2 regions of the Vibrio sp. M260118 genome follow, and region 1 is predicted to be linked to the other one. Evidence: predicted binding sites of a transcription regulator. Region 1 holds the regulator's gene; the other holds the start of a gene.
What was found. Region 1 encodes MetJ, which represses methionine synthesis genes. Its sites were predicted from a motif close to TTAGACNTNTANANGTCTAA; they were not measured.

Region 1 (6,001 bases):
GCTGCTTCCACCAAACTTATGTAATTGACGCTGAGTAGTCATTAGCAAGATTCCTTAGCTTTTGTAAATGCATGTTCAAGGTCGCGAATAAGGTCGTCTGCATCTTCTAATCCAACTGAGAGGCGCAGTAGTTGCTGTGACACTCCAGCTTCCGCAAGTGCCTCTTCACCCATTGCACGGTGTGTCATGGAAGCTGGATGACAGATTAGACTCTCGACACCACCAAGAGACTCGGCTAAAGAGAACAGCTCTAATTGCCCCACAAAGAACTTCAGTTGCTCGAAGCTGCCCGCAAACTCAAAGCTGAGCATTGAGCCAAAACCTGTTTGCTGTTTCTTAGCGATGTCGTGGCCTGGATGCTCTGGAAGACTAGGGTGGTAGATGGTGCTCACTAGGTCTTGAGTTTGTATGAAGGTCAAAATCTGACGCGAGCTCTCTTCATGGACTTTCATGCGCGCCCCGAGGGTACGAATACCGCGCAGTGTCATATAGCTATCGAATGGCGTTCCCGTAGCCCCGATACAGTTCCCCCACCATGCAAGCTCTTCTGCATGCTCTTCGGTTTTGGTTATCACAACTCCGCCGATGACGTCAGAGTGACCATTGATATACTTTGTCGTCGAGTGAATAACAAAGTCAGCGCCAAGCTCTAAAGGCTTTTGGAATATCGGTGTCAAAAAGGTGTTGTCGACTGCGACAAGCGCGCCAACTTGCTTAGCTTTCTCACACACACTCGCAATATCGACAACGCGAACTAGCGGGTTAGATGGCGTTTCAAGCAGGATTAGTTTTGGTTTCTTGGCGATGGCGGCATCTAAAGCTTGTTGATCCGACTGGTCGACGAACTCAACGTTGAAGTCACCTTTGTTAGCGCGAGTATTGAATAGACGATAGGTACCGCCATAGCAATCGTGAGGCGCAATGATCAAGTCATCAGGGCCTAAGAAAGCGGAAACCCATAGGTTAAGCGCTGATGTCCCGCAGTTTGTAACTACTGCACCTTTACCTGATTCAAGTTCAAACAGAGCTGTTTCCAGTAAGCCTCGGTTAGGGTTACCCGAGCGGGTGTAGTCGTATTTTGGAACATCGCCAAATGCAGGGAAACCATAGTTCGTCGAGAGGTAAATCGGTGGAACAACAGCATGATGCTGAGTGTCAGATTCGATACCAGTACGTACCGCGATAGTAGCAGGTTTGCGGGGGCTCATAAGTGTTTCCTTTCGAACTATAGTGACTTCTATGTGGGAATGCGCTATACCTTTATCTTGTTAGATATATGTTATTCCTATCCCATTCCCTCCACTTTACTTGTCATTTTTGTGGCCGTCAACACTTCTAGACGTCTATATGTCTTTGCTTGTGGCTATAAATACCGCTAAAATTAGGGTTTCTATTTTTAACCATAATTATTAATGAAAGGTGCGCAATGGCAGATTGGAATGGCGAATACATTAGCCCATATGCTGAGCATGGAAAGAAAAGCGAACAAGTAAAGAAGATTACCGTTTCTATTCCATTGAAAGTATTGAAGGTTTTGACTGATGAGCGTACACGTCGTCAGATTAACAACCTACGCCATGCAACAAACAGTGAGCTACTGTGTGAGGCATTTTTGCATGCTTACACAGGCCAACCACTACCAACTGATGAAGATTTGCGTAAAGACCGCCCAGACGATCTGCCTGCAGAAGTTAAAAAACTAATGACAGAGATGGGAATTGAGTTCGAATCTTTCGACGAATAATAAAAATTATCGCGCCAAAATTTTCGCACGCTGACGAAGTTTCGATTCAAAAAAACCGCTGACAGTGCAGCGGTTTTTTATTGGTACTAGAATCGTTACCCTGCCATGTAGTTTTCAGGCATTTCAATACGAGCAACCCCAGAATCAACTGCTGCTTGAGCAACCGCTTTAGCTACGCGCGGAAGTAGGCGAGGGTCCATTGGCTTAGGAATGATGTAACCTGGGCCAAACGATAGTGCATCAACACCAGCTGCTGACAGTACCTCTGCAGGTACCTCTTCTTTTGCTAGTTGGCGAATCGCATCTACCGCTGCCAGTTTCATCTCATCGTTGATCTCGCTAGCGCGAACGTCTAGTGCGCCACGGAAGATGAATGGGAAACAAAGCACGTTGTTCACTTGGTTAGGGTAGTCACTGCGGCCAGTACCCATGATTAGATCATTGCGGACTTCATGTGCCAACTCTGGTTTGATTTCTGGATCTGGGTTTGAACATGCAAATACGACAGGTTTGTCAGCCATTAACTGCAGCGCTTCAGGAGAGAGTAGATTCGGCCCCGATACACCAAGGAACAGATCTGCGCCTTCGATAACGTCTTCTAAGGTGCGTTTATCAGTGTTATTGGCGAACAGCTGTTTGTATTCGTTTAAGTCATCACGACGAGTATGAATCACGCCTTTACGGTCAAGCATGTAGATCTTCTCACGCATCGCGCCACACTTAATCAGTAGCTCCATACAGGCTACTGCAGCTGCACCAGCACCTAAACAGACGATAGTCGCTTCTTGCAGCTTCTTACCTTGAAGCTCAATTGCGTTAAGCATGCCCGCAGCAGTAACAATCGCAGTACCGTGTTGGTCATCGTGGAAAACTGGTACATCACAGCGTTCAATTAGCTGCTTTTCGATCTCAAAACAGTCAGGAGCCTTGATATCTTCTAGGTTAATGCCGCCAAAGGTATCAGCGATGTTGGCGACTGTATCAACAAATTCTTCAATGGTGCGGTGTTTTACTTCAATGTCGATGGAATCAAGGCCAGCAAAACGCTTAAATAACAGAGCCTTGCCTTCCATCACAGGTTTGGACGCAAGAGGACCTAAGTTGCCCAGACCTAGAATTGCGGTACCGTTGGAAATAACAGCAACCATGTTGCCCTTTGATGTGTACTTGTAAACATTGTCAGCATTTTGAGCAATTTCGCGCACAGGTTCGGCTACACCAGGGCTATAGGCGAGAGCAAGATCTTTGGCCGTTTCTGCTGGTGTGGTAAGAGCGACTTCAATTTTACCTGGGGTAGGGTAAGCATGGTAATCCAACGCTTGCTGGCGAAACTGTTCTTCTGGGGATAATTCTTGACGATCGTCGGCTGACATAAGTATACGTACTCGTTAATTATTATTAGGAAAGGGGAATCCATTCTAGATTAACTAAGTCAAGCTGCCTAGGTCAAAGTGCGAGCTGAAGCTATAAAATGTGGTAAATGACTGGAGATATGACCAGATGAAAAGAGATATGCCTAGTTAAGGTGAGTTTGAACAATGAAATTATCTGATAAATGGTCGTAGTGGCATACGCTGAAGACAAAAAAGGACGCTTGAGCGTCCTTTTTAGATTCGGATAAGAAGAAATTACTTCTTGCTTGATAGAGCACCGAAACGCTTGTTGAAGCGATCAACACGGCCGCCAGTATCAACGATACGTTGCTTACCAGTGTAGAATGGGTGACATTTGTCACATACGTCTAGGTGGATAGACTCTTTAGCTAGAGTTGAGTTGAACTCAAAAGAGTTACCGCAAGAACAAGTCGCTTTTACTGCTTTGTATTCTGGGTGGATACCAGCTTTCATGGGAGAACCTCTAAATATAGGCCGTGTCGCTATCCGAATCTCAGCCGGACACCACACGTAGTTAATAAAAAACTTAGTTTGATACCGCTGCTATTAAGCTAGCCATATCACTAAGGCGCGATATAGTAATGAATAGCTGGCTTAGGATCAACCTGTTTAGGGCTTAAAGTGCTACTTTATTAACCTAAATTGTTGTGCGGGCGCAATTCTCTGTCTCTTTCCCCTAGGTTAGTTTTCCCTTAGACTAACGAACGTTACCTTTCACTGAGCTCTATAGCTGAATTATGCGACCAACAATTGCGCGCGTGGCATTGCCTGTACCGCTAGATAAACAGTTTGATTATCAGATCCCTAGCCACCTATTTCCAATTGTCGGTGGGCGTGTTTCTGTACCTTTTGGCCGTCAAACTTTAGTTGGTATCGTGATGGCTTTGGTGAACGAGTCAGAGTTCAGTATTGATAAGTTAAAGCCTATCAAGCAAGTCTTAGATAACCAGCCAGTTTGGCGGGAGACACTCTTCTCTTTGCTAAAGTGGTGCAGTCAGTTCTATCAACACCCCCTTGGCGACACTCTCTTTAATGCTCTGCCTAGCGCTTTACGTAAAGGTAAGCCTGCTGACTTCGCCACGTTGGTTGAGTGGCAGTTGACGTCAAGTGGCCGAGATCAGTTGATGCACAACTTTGGTCGTGCGGTAAAGCAGGCTCAAGTGATGCGTATGCTGGAATCTGGTGCAGTTCCACACCAGCGTTTTATCGACGAAGAGATCACCTCTTCTGTATTGAAGGCGCTTGTGGAAAAAGGCTGGATTGAGTCTGTAGAGAAAAAGCCAATCATTAGAAACTGGTGTAAGGACGTTGAAGCATCGGTTGATAAACCTAAGCTAAATTCCGAGCAGGCAGTTGCTATTGCGACGGTAAACAGCAATCAAGGTTTTGGTTGTTACTTGCTTGAAGGTGTGACTGGATCCGGTAAAACGGAGGTCTACCTAAATCTCATTAAACCCGTTTTAGAACAAGGTAAGCAGGCACTGGTTCTTGTACCTGAAATCGGTTTAACGCCACAAACTATCAATCGCTTTAGGAAGCGCTTTAACGTTCCCGTGGAAGTGATTCACTCGGGGCTAAATGATACCGAGAGGCTAAATGCGTGGCTCAGTGCCCGTGACAATGCGTCGGGAATAGTTATTGGTACCCGTTCGGCACTGCTTACACCGTTTGCCAGTTTGGGCATTATTATTGTCGATGAAGAGCATGACTCATCGTATAAACAGCAAGATAGCTTGAGGTACCATGCCCGCGATGTTGCGGTTATGCGCGCCAATAAGGAAAACATTCCTATTGTACTAGGCTCAGCGACACCTGCTTTAGAGACACTGCACAATGCGTTATCTGGAAAGTACCATCACTTAGTACTGTCGTCGCGAGCGGGGAGTGCAACTCCAACCACAAACAAAGTTCTCGATGTCAAAGGGCTCTATTTAGAGAGTGGCTTGTCAGCGCCTTTGATTGCCGAAATGCGCCGTCATTTAAAAGCGGGTAATCAGGTGATGCTGTTTTTGAATCGCCGCGGTTACTCTCCCGCTTTGATGTGTCACGAGTGTGGCTGGATCGCGGAGTGTAAGCGTTGTGATGCTTACTACACCTATCACCAGAATAGCAATGAAATCCGTTGCCACCACTGTGGTTCACAGCAGCCGATTATTCATCAATGTCAGGGCTGTGGCTCAACCCACTTGGTTACAGTAGGTGTTGGTACGGAGCAGTTGGAAAAGCAGCTTGCAGAACTCTTTCCTGAATTTAAGACGATACGAATTGACCGCGACAGCACGCGACGTAAAGGCAGTTTAGAAAATGCTCTGGGCGCGATCCGCAATGGTGAATATCAGATTTTGATTGGTACTCAAATGCTGGCAAAAGGACACCACTTTCCTGATGTCACGCTGGTGGCACTATTGGATGTGGATGGCTCACTGTATAGCAGTGATTTTCGCGCGTCTGAGCGTCTGGCGCAGCTATTTATTCAAGTCGCAGGCCGTGCAGGCCGAGCGAGTAAGCAAGGTGAGGTTGTTTTGCAAACTCATCACCCGGATCATAGCCTACTGCAAGCTTTACTAACTAAAAGCTATCGTCACTTCGCTGAAACAGCTTTAGAGGAACGGAAATTAGCGCAGTTACCTCCTTACTCGTTTTTGACTCTGTTTAAAGCGGAGGCGAATAATTCCCAGTTAGTTGAAGATTTCTTACGTCAGGTGAGACATACCCTGGAAGCACATCCGCTGTTTGATCAGTACTGCCAAGTGCTTGGACCAACCCCTGCGCCATTAGCCAAGCGTGCAGGTAAATACCGTTGGCAGTTACTGTTACAAACTCAGAGTCGATCTGTGATGCAGAAGCTACTTACCAGTGCAAG
Region 2 (13,481 bases), on a different contig from region 1:
GAGAGCGCTAAGCTTAGGAGTCGGTCATTTCATAGGACGACGCAGGAGTGAGTAGTGAATCTCTATGGGGTTATGGTGGCTATTCTATGCACAAGCGATAACGTTTCTACGCAAAATATCTGTCTATCTAGCAGTATACAGCTACTAGAATCACAGTACGAACGGTTAAGATAAAAGATTTTGCTTAAGAAACGCCACCGCTATTTGCTTCGCAGGCGCTAATAACATCCGAAAGTTGAAACCATGTGTTCAGTTTTCTAGCGTTTTTCAGTTATCCGTAGGACGAAGTCCCTTCCCGTATCCCAAACAAAAAAGGCCACTCGAAAGAGTGGCCTTGGCGTATCTACATGAGTTCCTATGCTGCTGGGTCTTTAAATAGTTGACCAACCTACAAATTGATAATGCATTGGGTTTATGGCTGGTTCTGCTGTAGATGAATGGTGCTAGCGAATAAAACGATCATTGCTACGAGCGATCACTACTTGGTTCTTACCTTGGCGTTTTGCTTGATAAAGGGCAATGTCAGCTTCAGCGACTAGGTCATCTAGACTATCTGTGTCAGTGAGCTCGGCAATTCCGAAGCTCATGGTACATGGATGATCACTGAGATTTACTTTTACTGCAGTGGTTATTTCCTCACGTATCTCTTCGATTACTGTATACGCGTAATCAGCATCGCAGCCAAAAAGGAGAATCATGAACTCGTCCCCACCAAATCGGATAATGAAGCGCTCATCGGATTCGGGGAGGCGATTTGTAAAGACTGATGAAACGCTCTCGATTGTTTCGTCGCCCACGACATGGCCCATAGCATCATTGATCTGTTTAAAATCATCGATATCCGTCATCACTAGGCTGAGCGGTGTGGACTGCTTTCGTGCCTTTTCGACAAGCTCAGGGAGAACGGAATCCATGACGCGTCGGTTATAAAGTCCGGTTAAGGGATCTTTTAGTGAAAGATGATGGATCGATTGCAATAGTCGGGCGTTGTTAATCCAAAGCATGCTCAAGCTAATCGTCACCAATAAGATTAAGCAAAATAGATAAGTCAATGCGTGAATGTTACCTGCGGCCATAAAGTCTGTGATTTGGGGGCCGAATAGGACAATGAATGTTCGAAGTAACATAAATAGGCCATAAGCGAAAAATGGCAGTGCCATTAGCAAAATAGGCATTAAAGCATCATTGCGTTTTCCCTTGATTAACGCCCAACCACTCATCAAACAACAGGCACTAACGTACAGGCTCAGGACAATGACGCGAGCGTCTATCGATGGTTGGTGATACGTAAAATAGTAAAACAGGCAGCATGCGATGATGAACCCGACCGAAAATAGGTGTAAGACACGAATAGCAAACTCTCTTACTAAGCTCACACCATAAAGTAAGCTGAGAAAACCAAGCATAATGAACGAGTTTGCAATAATAATGGTTATCCAATCGGGCGCTTGGTCACGTAAACCCAAAAGTGCAGGCCCTACGCCGATCAATAATACGCCCATTGCGAGAGTTTTTAAGCCAGCAATGTTTTTCTGTTTAGTCTGATACAGGAACAACCCCGAAGAATAGATCAGGGAGAATATGATGACGGTGAAGTTAAGTGTTCGAATATCTAGGGTTAACTCATCCATTGATATACCTAGTAGTTACCTCGGAAAACTTTTTAACAGATAGCCACACTATTGTGGCTGACGCTAGTTTTTTTAGGTAACAAATAAGTTACAAAATGCAGAGAACTTCCAATAATTTAGTGTAATACTCGAGTGTTGGTACAGGTAATATCAACTATTTTCTTTTTCTTCCTGCTTTGCTTTTTCAATCATAGGCGTAATGGTTGAACCTTGGATTAAGATGGAGAACACGACTACCGAGTATGTCATGACTAAGACAATCTCTTTTACATCGATCAGCTTGTCTTGAATAACCCAGATGCCAGATGGAATTGACAAGGCCATTGCTAATGCCAGCCCTCCTCTTAATCCCCCCCAGGTAAGAATCTTGACCGACCAAGGGTTATATTGACGAAAACGCTTAAAGCCAATATAAGACAAGAAAACACTTAGGTAGCGAGCTGACAGTACCAGTGGCACTGAGAAGGCCATTAGAATCCAGTCCTCTTTATGGAACTCAAATAACAGCATCGACATACCGATCAGAAGGAATAAGACTCCGTTAAGGAACTCATCTACGAGCTCCCAGAAGTGATCTAGGTGGTCTTCACTCTCTTTAGAGAAACCGATAAATCGCGTCCAGTTACCCATCATTATTCCGGATACGACCATAGCTAATGGTCCTGAAACGTGTAGTACCTCAGCGAATGCATAGCCTGCAGTTGGTACCCCAATGGTAAGCAGCAGCTCCATCGAGTGATCGTCGGTAGAACTGATTAGGTAGTGGAACAGCAGACCTAAAGCAAAACCATATAAAATGCCGCCGAGCGCTTCTTGGATAAATAGCAAGGTAACACTGCTGATAGTCGGTGCTTCGTTACCGAACGCGATAGTAAAGATGGTGACAAAGATAACTAGGCCAAAGCCATCATTGAATAGGGATTCGCCTTCGATTTGAGTTGAGATTCGTTTTGGCGCGTCGAGCTTTTTTACAATCGCTAGTACAGCGATCGGGTCAGTTGGTGAGATAAGAGCACCAAATAGTAAGCAATAGACTAAGTCGAATTGAATGCCGATAAACTGGCAGAAAGCATAGAGAACAAAGCCAATAAAGAAGGTTGAGAATAAAGTCGCCCCTAGTGCTAACGCAGTAATTTCCCACTTTTGATCTTCGAGGTTAGGCAGTTTGATTCCAAGCCCACCAGCAAAGAGAAGAAACCCGAGTATCCCTTTGAGCAGAAAGTCTTCAAAGTTAATGCTCGCAACCGTGCTTGAAGCCACTTCTGTTAAATGAAACCAGTCGTTTTGGCCAGCGACAAGAATCAAGAGCGATAACATCATCGATCCTGCAGTGATTGCGATGGTGGTTTGCATTTTACCTATCTTGCTGTTTATGAAAGCAATCAACATCGCAGCAGCTGACAAAAAACAGAGCGTGTAATAGACCGACATTATAATCTCAATATGTAACAAATTGTGAATAGGGATTTTCTGCTTACTGTGTACAAATAGCAAACATTTTTTGTCATAACTAAGTCATCAATTAACTGTTTTAGACGTCTAGACTCCTTTAAAATGTGTGATAGGATGGAGAGATAAAAAAAGGAATGAGGCTGTACTGTGGGAAGTAACGTAAAGCAACAGATTGAAGCGCAATTAAAACAACGTATCTTGTTGATTGATGGTGGTATGGGCACCATGATCCAAGATTATAAACTGGAAGAACAAGATTACCGAGGCGAGCGTTTCGCTGATTGGCATTGTGATCTAAAAGGCAACAATGACTTACTGGTTCTTTCTCAGCCACAGCTTATTAAGGACATCCATTCAGCCTACTTAGAAGCAGGGGCTGATATTCTTGAAACTAACACCTTTAACGCAACTACGATTGCTATGGCTGACTATGAGATGGAAAGCCTTAGTGAAGAGATAAATTTTGCAGCAGCTAAGCTAGCGCGAAAAGCCGCTGATGAGTGGACGGCGAAAACGCCAGATAAACCTCGTTATGTTGCTGGTGTTTTAGGACCGACGAACCGAACTTGTTCTATCTCACCTGACGTTAATGACCCAGGCTATCGTAATGTAAGTTTCGATGAATTGGTTGAAGCCTATTCGGAGTCGACGCGAGCGCTCATCAAAGGCGGCTCTGATCTCATTCTTATTGAGACTATCTTTGATACCTTGAATGCCAAGGCGTGTGCTTTTGCTGTTGATACTGTATTTGAAGAGCTAGGCTTCAAGCTACCTGTCATGATCTCAGGTACTATCACCGATGCTTCCGGTCGTACTCTATCAGGCCAAACTACCGAAGCTTTCTATAACTCTCTTCGTCACGTTCAACCTATCTCATTTGGTTTGAACTGTGCATTGGGGCCAGACGAACTTCGCCCTTATGTTGAAGAGCTTTCGCGTATTTCAGAGACGTTTGTTTCTACTCACCCTAACGCTGGCTTGCCGAACGCTTTTGGTGAATATGATCTTTCTCCAGAAGACATGGCAGAGCATGTTAAAGAGTGGGCGCAAAGTGGCTTCTTAAACCTAATTGGTGGTTGCTGTGGTACCACGCCTGAACATATCCGCCAAATGGCAAACGCGGTTGAGGGTGTTAAGCCGCGTCAACTTCCTGAGCTTGTTACCGCTTGTCGCCTCTCTGGTCTTGAACCGCTGACCATCGAAAAAGAGACGCTGTTTGTCAACGTTGGTGAGCGAACTAACGTTACCGGCTCGGCTCGTTTTAAGCGCCTGATAAAAGAAGAGCAATATGATGAAGCGCTAGAAGTTGCTCGTCAGCAGGTGGAGAATGGTGCGCAAATCATCGATATTAATATGGATGAGGGCATGCTCGATGCAGAAGCGTGTATGGTGCGCTTCCTAAATCTTTGTGCCTCTGAACCAGAAATATCCAAAGTACCCATCATGGTCGACTCTTCCAAGTGGGAGGTTATCGAAGCCGGCCTGAAATGTATTCAGGGCAAGGGTATCGTCAACTCTATCTCGCTCAAGGAAGGTAAAGAGAAGTTTGTAGAGCAAGCTAAGCTGATTCGTCGCTATGGTGCGGCAGTGATTGTAATGGCGTTTGATGAAGTCGGTCAGGCGGAAACTCGTCAACGCAAGCTAGAGATATGTACTAACGCTTATAATATCCTAGTTGATGAGATAGGTTTCCCGCCAGAAGACATTATTTTCGACCCGAACATCTTTGCCGTTGCGACAGGTATTGAAGAGCACAATAACTACGCTGTCGACTTTATTGAAGCGGTTGCTGATATCAAACGTGACCTTCCGCATGCGATGATCTCTGGTGGTGTTTCTAACGTTTCATTCTCTTTCCGTGGCAACAACTACGTACGTGAAGCGATCCACGCGGTTTTCTTATACCACTGTTTCAAGAATGGTATGGATATGGGTATCGTAAACGCGGGTCAATTGGAAATTTACGATAACGTCCCTGATAAGCTACGTGAAGCGGTTGAAGATGTGGTACTTAACCGACGTGATGATGGTACTGAGCGACTGCTGGACATTGCTGCTGAATATGCAGGCAAGGGGGTTGGAAAAGAAGAGGATGCTTCTGCGCTTGAGTGGCGTACATGGCCAGTCGAAAAGCGCTTAGAGCATGCATTAGTTAAAGGTATCACTGAATTTATTGTTGAAGATACAGAAGAGGCTCGGGTTAATGCCAGCAAACCTTTAGAGGTTATTGAAGGTCCACTAATGGATGGCATGAACGTCGTTGGCGATCTATTTGGTGAAGGCAAGATGTTCTTGCCTCAGGTGGTGAAATCTGCACGTGTAATGAAGCAAGCTGTCGCGCACCTAGAACCATATATCAACGCATCAAAACAAGCGGGTTCTTCAAACGGAAAAATCTTGCTTGCGACGGTAAAAGGTGATGTTCACGATATCGGTAAGAATATTGTTGGCGTTGTTCTTCAATGTAATAACTACGAGATCATCGACCTTGGCGTTATGGTACCGTGTGAGCAGATCCTTAAAGTCGCCAAGGAAGAGAACGTCGATATTATTGGCCTATCTGGCCTGATCACCCCGTCGCTGGATGAAATGGTTCATGTCGCGAAAGAGATGGAACGTCTTGATTTTGACCTGCCACTTCTGATTGGCGGCGCGACCACCTCAAAAGCACATACTGCGGTTAAGATAGAACAAAACTACAAGAACCCTGTGGTGTATGTGAACAATGCTTCTCGAGCGGTTGGTGTATGTACTTCTCTTCTTTCTGATGAGTTACGTCCAGCGTTTGTTGAGAAGTTGGATGCAGATTACGTACGAGTACGGGATCAGCATAATCGTAAGAAGCCACGCACCAAGCCAGTAACTCTTGAACAGGCCCGTGCCAATAAAGTTGCCATTGATTGGGACAATTACACTCCACCTGCGCCAGTTAAACCGGGTGTACATGTTTTTGACGATTTTGATGTAGCCACACTGCGCAAATACATCGACTGGACTCCTTTCTTTATGACTTGGTCTCTTGTGGGTAAGTACCCTGCGATCTTGGAACATGAAGAAGTCGGTGAAGAGGCGAAGCGTCTGTTTAAAGATGCCAATGATTTGCTAGATAGAGTTGAAAGTGAGGGACTACTTAAAGCGCGTGGTATGTGTGGCTTGTTCCCAGCCGCAAGTATTGGTGACGATATTGAAGTCTATACGGATGAGTCACGCACTGAAGTGGCGAAAGTGCTGCATAATTTACGTCAGCAAACTGAGAAGCCAAAAGGTTTTAACTACTGTCTGTCTGATTACATCGCGCCTAAAGAGTCCGGTAAGAAAGACTGGATTGGCGCATTTGCCGTGACTGGTGGTATTGGTGAGCGTGAGCTTGCAGACCAATATAAGGCGGCTGGCGATGACTATAACGCTATCATGATTCAGGCGGTCGCGGATCGTTTAGCTGAGGCGTTTGCAGAACTTCTGCATGAAAAAGTGCGTACAGAAATCTGGGGTTACTCGCCAGATGAAAATCTGTCTAATGATGAACTGATTCGTGAGAAGTACCAAGGTATTCGCCCAGCTCCTGGCTACCCTGCGTGTCCTGAGCATACTGAGAAAGGTAGCTTATGGGAGTTGCTCAATGTTGAAGAGAGTATTGGTATGTCGCTAACTACAAGTTATGCGATGTGGCCAGGCGCATCGGTTTCTGGTTGGTATTTCTCTCATCCAGATTCGCGTTACTACGCGATCGCTCAGATCCAACAGGATCAAGTGCAGAGCTATGCGGATCGTAAGGGGTGGGATATGCTCGAAGCAGAGAAATGGTTAGGGCCAAACCTTAACTAAGTACAATCGATAAATAAAAAGCGCAGCCCCATTTGTTATTAAAAAGGTAGCTGCGCTTTTTAGTCTCTGAGCGTCATGATTAAATCATGATGGTTGCTAAGCCAAGGAAGACCGATAGACCGATAACATCTGTAACGGTTGTGAGCGCCATTCCCCCCGCTAGTGCAGGGTCGATGTTCATCTTCTTGAGTAGAATTGGAATGGTCACCCCAGCAACCCCAGCAACAAACAAGTTGGTGAGCATAGCTGCGGAGATAATCCCCCCGAGCATCCAGTTACCTTTCCAAGCAACGACAATACCACCAATAATCAGTGCCCACATGATGCCATTAAGCAGACCAATAGCCGCTTCTTTCATTAGAAGTTCGCGTTTGTTGGAGTCACCGATGTGGCCGAGTGCTATACCACGGATAACCAGTGCAACGGTCTGGTTACCTGCGACGCCACCCATAGAAGGGACAATGGTCATAAGAACTGCGATGGCGGCCATTTGATCCAGAGTTGCTTCAAACATATTGGATACGGAAGCTGCAGCGAGCGCGGCTAATACGTTTGCACCGAGCCAAATGCTCCGTTTACGTGCCGATTTAACTACTGGCGCAAAGGTATCTTCATCATCGTCCATACCGGCCATACTCATCATTGAGTGTTCGGCATCTTCACGGATAACGTCAACCACATCATCAATGGTGATTCGACCGACGAGATGTTGGTTCTCATCAATAACTGGAGCTGATACCCAATTACGGCGTTCAAACAGACTCGCAATATCTGAGTCACTCATGGTGACATCAATCGCTTCATCTGCGTCTTCCATTACATCACTGATCTGAACATCCGGCTGAGTGGTTAACAGAGTCGTGATAGGAAGTTCACCAATTAGGCGGCTCTCTTCATCAATAACATAGAGGGCGTCAGTGGCATCAGGCAGTTCCCCTTTCATGCGCAGATAACGCAATACTACGTCCACATCAACGTCACCACGAATAGTGATAACGTCGGTGTTCATTAAACTACCGGCAGTGTCTTCCGGATAAGAGAGGGCGGTTTCAACTAATAGACGCTCAGCTGCGTCCATCTGTGCTAGGACTTCACGTGAGACATCGTCAGGCAAGCTTCGAAGGACGTAGGCTACATCATCTGTTTCCATACCTTCGGTCGCTTCCGCGAGGGTTTCTGGTGCCATTCTTGACACCAAATCATCTTTAACGTCTTCGTTTAGTTCATCAAGAATCTCACCGTAATCTTCAGGATCGGTGAGTTGCCAAAGCACTTCACGACTTTTACGTGGAGATGCCTCTAAAAGGTGAGCAATATCTTCGGGCTCCATGTCCTGTAGTTGGCGACGGACATGGACAAAACGGCCATTTTCTAGAGCTTCAGTAACTTCTTGGAGGGCTTGGTGAGCTTGATCGAATTCTATTTGCTCTGCCATTTATTCCCCCTAACTCTTTATGCGTACAATGCTGTAAATAGTAACTTAATTTTAGAATGGATTTAATAAGTTAATGTTAAGGAAGGTGATTTAGTCGTAATTTGTAGGCCAATTACTCATCTTCATCAAACTTGTGTTCAATCAACTGACAGACTGCTTCTAGAGCAGGGTGAGCATCGCTTCCTTCCGCGTTGATAGTGACATGCTCGCCTTGAGCTGACTCTAACATCAGTAAACCCATAACGCTGTCGGCGGTGGCTTCTTTGCCTTCATGGCTTTGGATGGTAAGGATGGCATCAAATGATTGAGCCAGTTCGACAAGTTTTACGGCAGCACGAGCATGTAGGCCTAAGCGATTTTGGATTAAGACTGTACGGCTTTGCTGCGGCATAAACTATTCCTTAAGGTTTCTTTCGAGTGAAGCGTGGCGAATTTGGACTTGATGGCCCATTTGGGCAAAATACTCACCAATTTGTTGAGTGAGATAGACTGAGCGATGTTTGCCGCCAGTACAGCCAATCGCAACGGTGAGATAACTGCGGTTGTTCTTCTCTAGCATAGGTAGCCAATGATCGATGAATTTTTGGATTTGCTGCTTTAGTTCGAGCACTTCATGGTGCTGCTCTAAGAACGATTTAATTGGCGCATCCAAACCAGTTAGTGGCCTTAAATCGGGCTCCCAATGAGGATTGGGTAGGAAGCGAACATCAAATACATAGTCAGCGTCATTGGGCAGGCCATACTTGAAACCGAAGGATTGGAAAACCATCACCAAATCTTTGCGCTCACGACCTTCAACCCGCATACGAACCGTTTCACTGAGCTCATGCAATGACTGGTTGCTGCTGTCAATGACGAGATCCGCATGCTCTTTGAGAGGGGAGAGAATACAACGCTCTTTTTCTATCGCCTGCTCTAAGGATGTGTTTTCTATGCTAAGTGAAAGCGGGTGTATACGGCGAGTTTCACTATAGCGCTTAAGTAGGGTTTCTTTATTACCATCGAGGAACAGGACATTCACATCTGAACTCTGTTTGAGTTTGGTAAGCACATCTTCCACTAGGTTCGGTTCGGTAGGTAAATTGCGAATATCGATGCTAACGGCGACGTTTTGTTTACTGGTCTGAACTGACTGGATAAACATCTCTAGTAGATCGACTGGAAGGTTATCAACACAGTAATAACCAAGATCTTCGAGAACACGTAGGGCAACACTTTTACCGGCGCCGGATTGGCCGCTTACAACGATAAGGCGCATTACTGATTAACCATAATGTCGTACAGCTCTTGATCAGACTGAGCTTTACGAAGTTGTTTAAGGACTTGTTTGTCGTTTAATCGCTCTGCCATGCTCGACAGCGTTTTTAAGTGCTCTTTACATTGTGCATCTGGTACGAGTAGAGCAAACATCAGATCGACGGGACGATTGTCAATGGAGTCAAACTCGACTGGCGCTTCGCATTGCAGTAAAACTGCGATGGCTTTGTCGCTCGACTGCATACGTGCATGGGGAATGGCTATTCCATTTCCGATGCCTGTACTGCCCATCTTCTCGCGACTGAGCATACATTCGAATAGTTCGGTGGAGTTTTGCCCTGTTTGCTCAGCGACTAATTCGCTGATCATCTCTAGGGCTCGCTTTTTACTGGTACATTGGACTGCACTCTTAGTGCAGTCCAATGTAAGGATTTCGCTTAGTTGCATGGTTTTAGTGGGCGTTTAGCTTTTCTTTGTGCTTGTTAAGCTGTCGAACAAGTTTGTCGACCAGCGAATCTATAGCTGCATACATGTTTTCATCTTCTGCGGATGCATGAATTTCAGCTTGGTTTACGTGAAGGGTAGCTTCTGCGATTTGGCGGAGTTTTTCAACTTTTAATACAACATGAATACTGTTGATATGGTCAAAAAAGCGTTCGAGCTTTTGAAACTTTTCGTTTACATAGTCTTGCATTGAATCGGTTAGATCAACGTGGTGCCCATTAATATTGATTTGCATAGACTTTCCTTCTCGGTTGTAGGCCTAAAGCAGGCGTTTGCGCTGACTTGAAGGGGCTATTCCCAAAGACTCTCGATATTTTGCTATCGTCCTGCGAGCGACCTGAATCCCTTGGTCAGCGAGTAGAGCTGCAATCTTACTATCACTGAGTGGTTTCGCGCTGTTCTCAGCGGCAACCAACTTCTTAATCAGTGCGCGGATTGCAGTGGATGAACACTCTCCACCATTGTCTGTGCTGACATGGCTAGAGAAAAAGTACTTCAATTCAAAAATACCACGAGGGGTGTGCATAAACTTCTGCGTTGTCACCCTAGATATGGTGGACTCATGCATGTCGACGGCTAACGCCACATCATTAAGCACCATAGGTTTCATGGCTTCTTCACCATACTCAAAGAAATCGCGTTGATGTTCAACAATACACTTGGCTACTTTGAGCAATGTCTCGTTTCTGCTTTCTAAGCTTTTAATCAACCATTTCGCTTCTTGTAGGTTGCTACGAATATACTGGCTATCGGCACTGCTGCCTTTGCCTAGCGCAGCATATTGCTGATTGACCTTTAGCCTAGGAACGGAGTCTGGGTTGATGGTGACTACCCATTTGCCGTGATCTTTAAATACCGATACATCAGGGATCACATACTCAGCGTGTTCTGAAGCGATTCGACTGCCCGGTCGTGGGTCGAGTTGCTGAATCAGCTTAAGAACTTCACGCAGCTCCGCTTCTTTAAGCTTAGTCTCTTTGATAACGAGTTTGTAATCTCGATTGCCTAATTGATCGATATGGTCGTTGAGGACTAATTTCGCTTCAGTAAGCCAAGGGGTATCCTCTGGGAAGGTGGCAAGCTGAAGTAACAAGCAGTCCTGTAGATTGACAGAAGCGACGCCGAGAGGATCAAACTGCTGTACGCGTTTACGTACCGCCTCTATCTCTTCGATTTCAATCTCTTCATTGTCAAAACTTTCTAAGATATCTTCGGTAGAAACGGTTAGATATCCATAGTCATCAATAGCATCGATCAATGCTAGGGCGATAGTGCGGTCGGTTTCGCTAAATGGCGTTAAGTCGAGCTGCCAAATGAGGTAATCTTGCAGAGATTGGGTGGTTTCACCTTGATAGACAGGTGCATCGTCATCCAGAGCGATACCAGTGCTGCCTGTGTTGGCACTATATACATCTTCCCAAGTGGTATCGATTTCTAGGTCGTTGCTGATTTCTGATTTTTCGATTAGCTCAGAGCTATCTTTGACATCAGGCTCTGCGGCTTCAGCAACTTCGACGGTAGGTTCTTTCTCTTCGTTGCGGTTGCTCTCTTCCGCAGACGGCTCATCACTGGTCTCTTCAACCTCAAGTAGAGGGTTTGAATCCAAAGCCTCTTGAATCTCTTGTTGAAGATCTAGCGTTGACAGTTGCAACAAACGAATCGCTTGCTGCAATTGAGGTGTCATTGCTAACTGCTGTCCTAGCTTGAGTTGTAATGAGGGTTTCATTCAGTATTATTTGCCTTAATCCTAGAGAATCTTACCGTTCTTTCCTTTAATCATAGACGGAATTGTTCGCCGAGATAAACTTGTTTTACTTGCTCGTTATTGAGGACTTGGTCTGGCGTCCCCTCCGCGATGAGGTGGCCTTGGCTAACAATGTAAGCCTTTTCACATACATCCAGCGTTTCACGAACGTTGTGGTCGGTAATCAAAACACCCAATCCACGATCTCTTAAATGCTCAATGATCTTTTTAATGTCGATAACCGAGATCGGGTCAACACCTGCAAATGGCTCATCCAGTAGAATGAACTGAGGGTTGGCTGCTAGAGCACGGGCAATTTCTACACGGCGACGTTCACCACCTGATAATGCCATACCCGCACTGTGGCGTATGTGCTGAATGTGGAATTCTTCTAACAAATCCTCAAGCTTGTCTTGGCGCTCTTCGCGAGTCATCTCTTCGCGCGTTTCGAGAACGGCCATAATATTGTCTTCAACGGATAGCTTGCGGAAGATTGAAGCTTCTTGTGGAAGGTAGCCTATCCCCATCCTTGAGCGACTATGCATTGGCAAGATGCTGATATCTTCACCATCAATAGTAATCGCCCCTTCGTCTCGAGCAACTAAGCCAACGATCATATAGAAAGAGGTCGTTTTACCTGCACCATTAGGACCGAGTAGCCCGACGATTTGCCCGGACTCTACCTGTAAGCTTACGTCAGTAACGACGGTTCGGTTGCCGTATGTTTTTGCTAAGTGCTCAGCTTTAAGTATTGCCATAATTATTCTTGTACTGCTTGTGGCTGAAGTACGGTAGAGACGCGATCTCCCTTCTCTTTACCGTCAGCAATCAGCTTTTGTGAAGAGATTTTGTAGCGAATCTTGGTGCCACGGATAATGCTGTCATCTTGTGAGAGCATTGCTTGATCGATCATGGTTAACTGATCGTCGACCATGACGTAGTAAAGCTCTTTCGCTTCGCCATACAAAGTCTTGCCATCATCAGTTAACTGAGAAAAGGTTGCCAAATCACCGTACCCTTCGATTTCTCGGATTGAGCCATCTTCAGGATCTCGCGTCACAATAACTTTGTCAGCGTTGATATTGATACTGCCTTGTTTGAGTTTTACCTCACCAAGGAAGGTTACTTTATTGCTCTGCATGTCCAACTGCTGGCTGTCAGAGTCGATGTAAACCGGCTGGTCTTGGTCGGTCGATAGTGCAAAAGCTTGGCTCGACAGTAATAAACAAGAAATCAGACTAAGGTGTGATAGTTTCATATCTACTTTGTACGCGATTGTAAAGGGTAGCGTGATTATCAGCGAAATTGCCGGTCATCGCTTGCCCTAAAGTTTCAAATTGAGGCCCAACCATAATTACTTGGTCATCGGCCCAAAAATCTCGGCTGTCTAGTTGGATGTTCATAACGTCGGTAGACAAAGTATCAAAACCTGAATCAGGTAATAAGTTTGTCGCCAAAACGTCTTCGTAAAGGGTCAACACATGATCTTTACTCAGAACTCCACGGACGGCTGTTACTTCCCACTCTAAGGTGGTGCCTTCCTTATACACTTTAAGGACAGGCTGATCAAAAATTGTATTACCACTTTTCGAGTAGTGGTCGAGGTTAACCGATGTAATAACGTAGCTCCGAA

Region 2: the regulator MetJ is predicted to act here: its motif matches at 3,163-3,182, upstream of metH (methionine synthase).

Annotation. Positions count from the first base shown of each region.
Region 1 is NZ_JATABG010000180.1:515-6,515, reverse strand. It holds partial or broken gene QTO00_RS11775 (amino acid kinase family protein) at 1-42, opposite strand, end outside; gene QTO00_RS11770 (O-succinylhomoserine (thiol)-lyase) at 42-1,208, opposite strand; gene metJ (met regulon transcriptional regulator MetJ) at 1,427-1,744, shown strand; gene QTO00_RS11760 (malic enzyme-like NAD(P)-binding protein) at 1,840-3,117, opposite strand; gene rpmE (50S ribosomal protein L31) at 3,373-3,591, opposite strand; gene priA (primosomal protein N') at 3,876-6,001, shown strand, end outside.
Region 2 is NZ_JATABG010000019.1:8,806-22,286, reverse strand. It holds gene QTO00_RS02640 (GGDEF domain-containing protein) at 444-1,631, opposite strand; gene QTO00_RS02635 (cation:proton antiporter) at 1,782-3,062, opposite strand; gene metH (methionine synthase) at 3,231-6,908, shown strand; gene mgtE (magnesium transporter) at 6,988-8,343, opposite strand; gene QTO00_RS02620 (HPr family phosphocarrier protein) at 8,456-8,734, opposite strand; gene rapZ (RNase adapter RapZ) at 8,738-9,601, opposite strand; gene ptsN (PTS IIA-like nitrogen regulatory protein PtsN) at 9,601-10,047, opposite strand; gene hpf (ribosome hibernation promoting factor) at 10,052-10,339, opposite strand; gene QTO00_RS02600 (RNA polymerase factor sigma-54) at 10,364-11,830, opposite strand; gene lptB (LPS export ABC transporter ATP-binding protein) at 11,881-12,606, opposite strand; gene lptA (lipopolysaccharide transport periplasmic protein LptA) at 12,609-13,106, opposite strand; gene lptC (LPS export ABC transporter periplasmic protein LptC) at 13,087-13,481, opposite strand, start outside.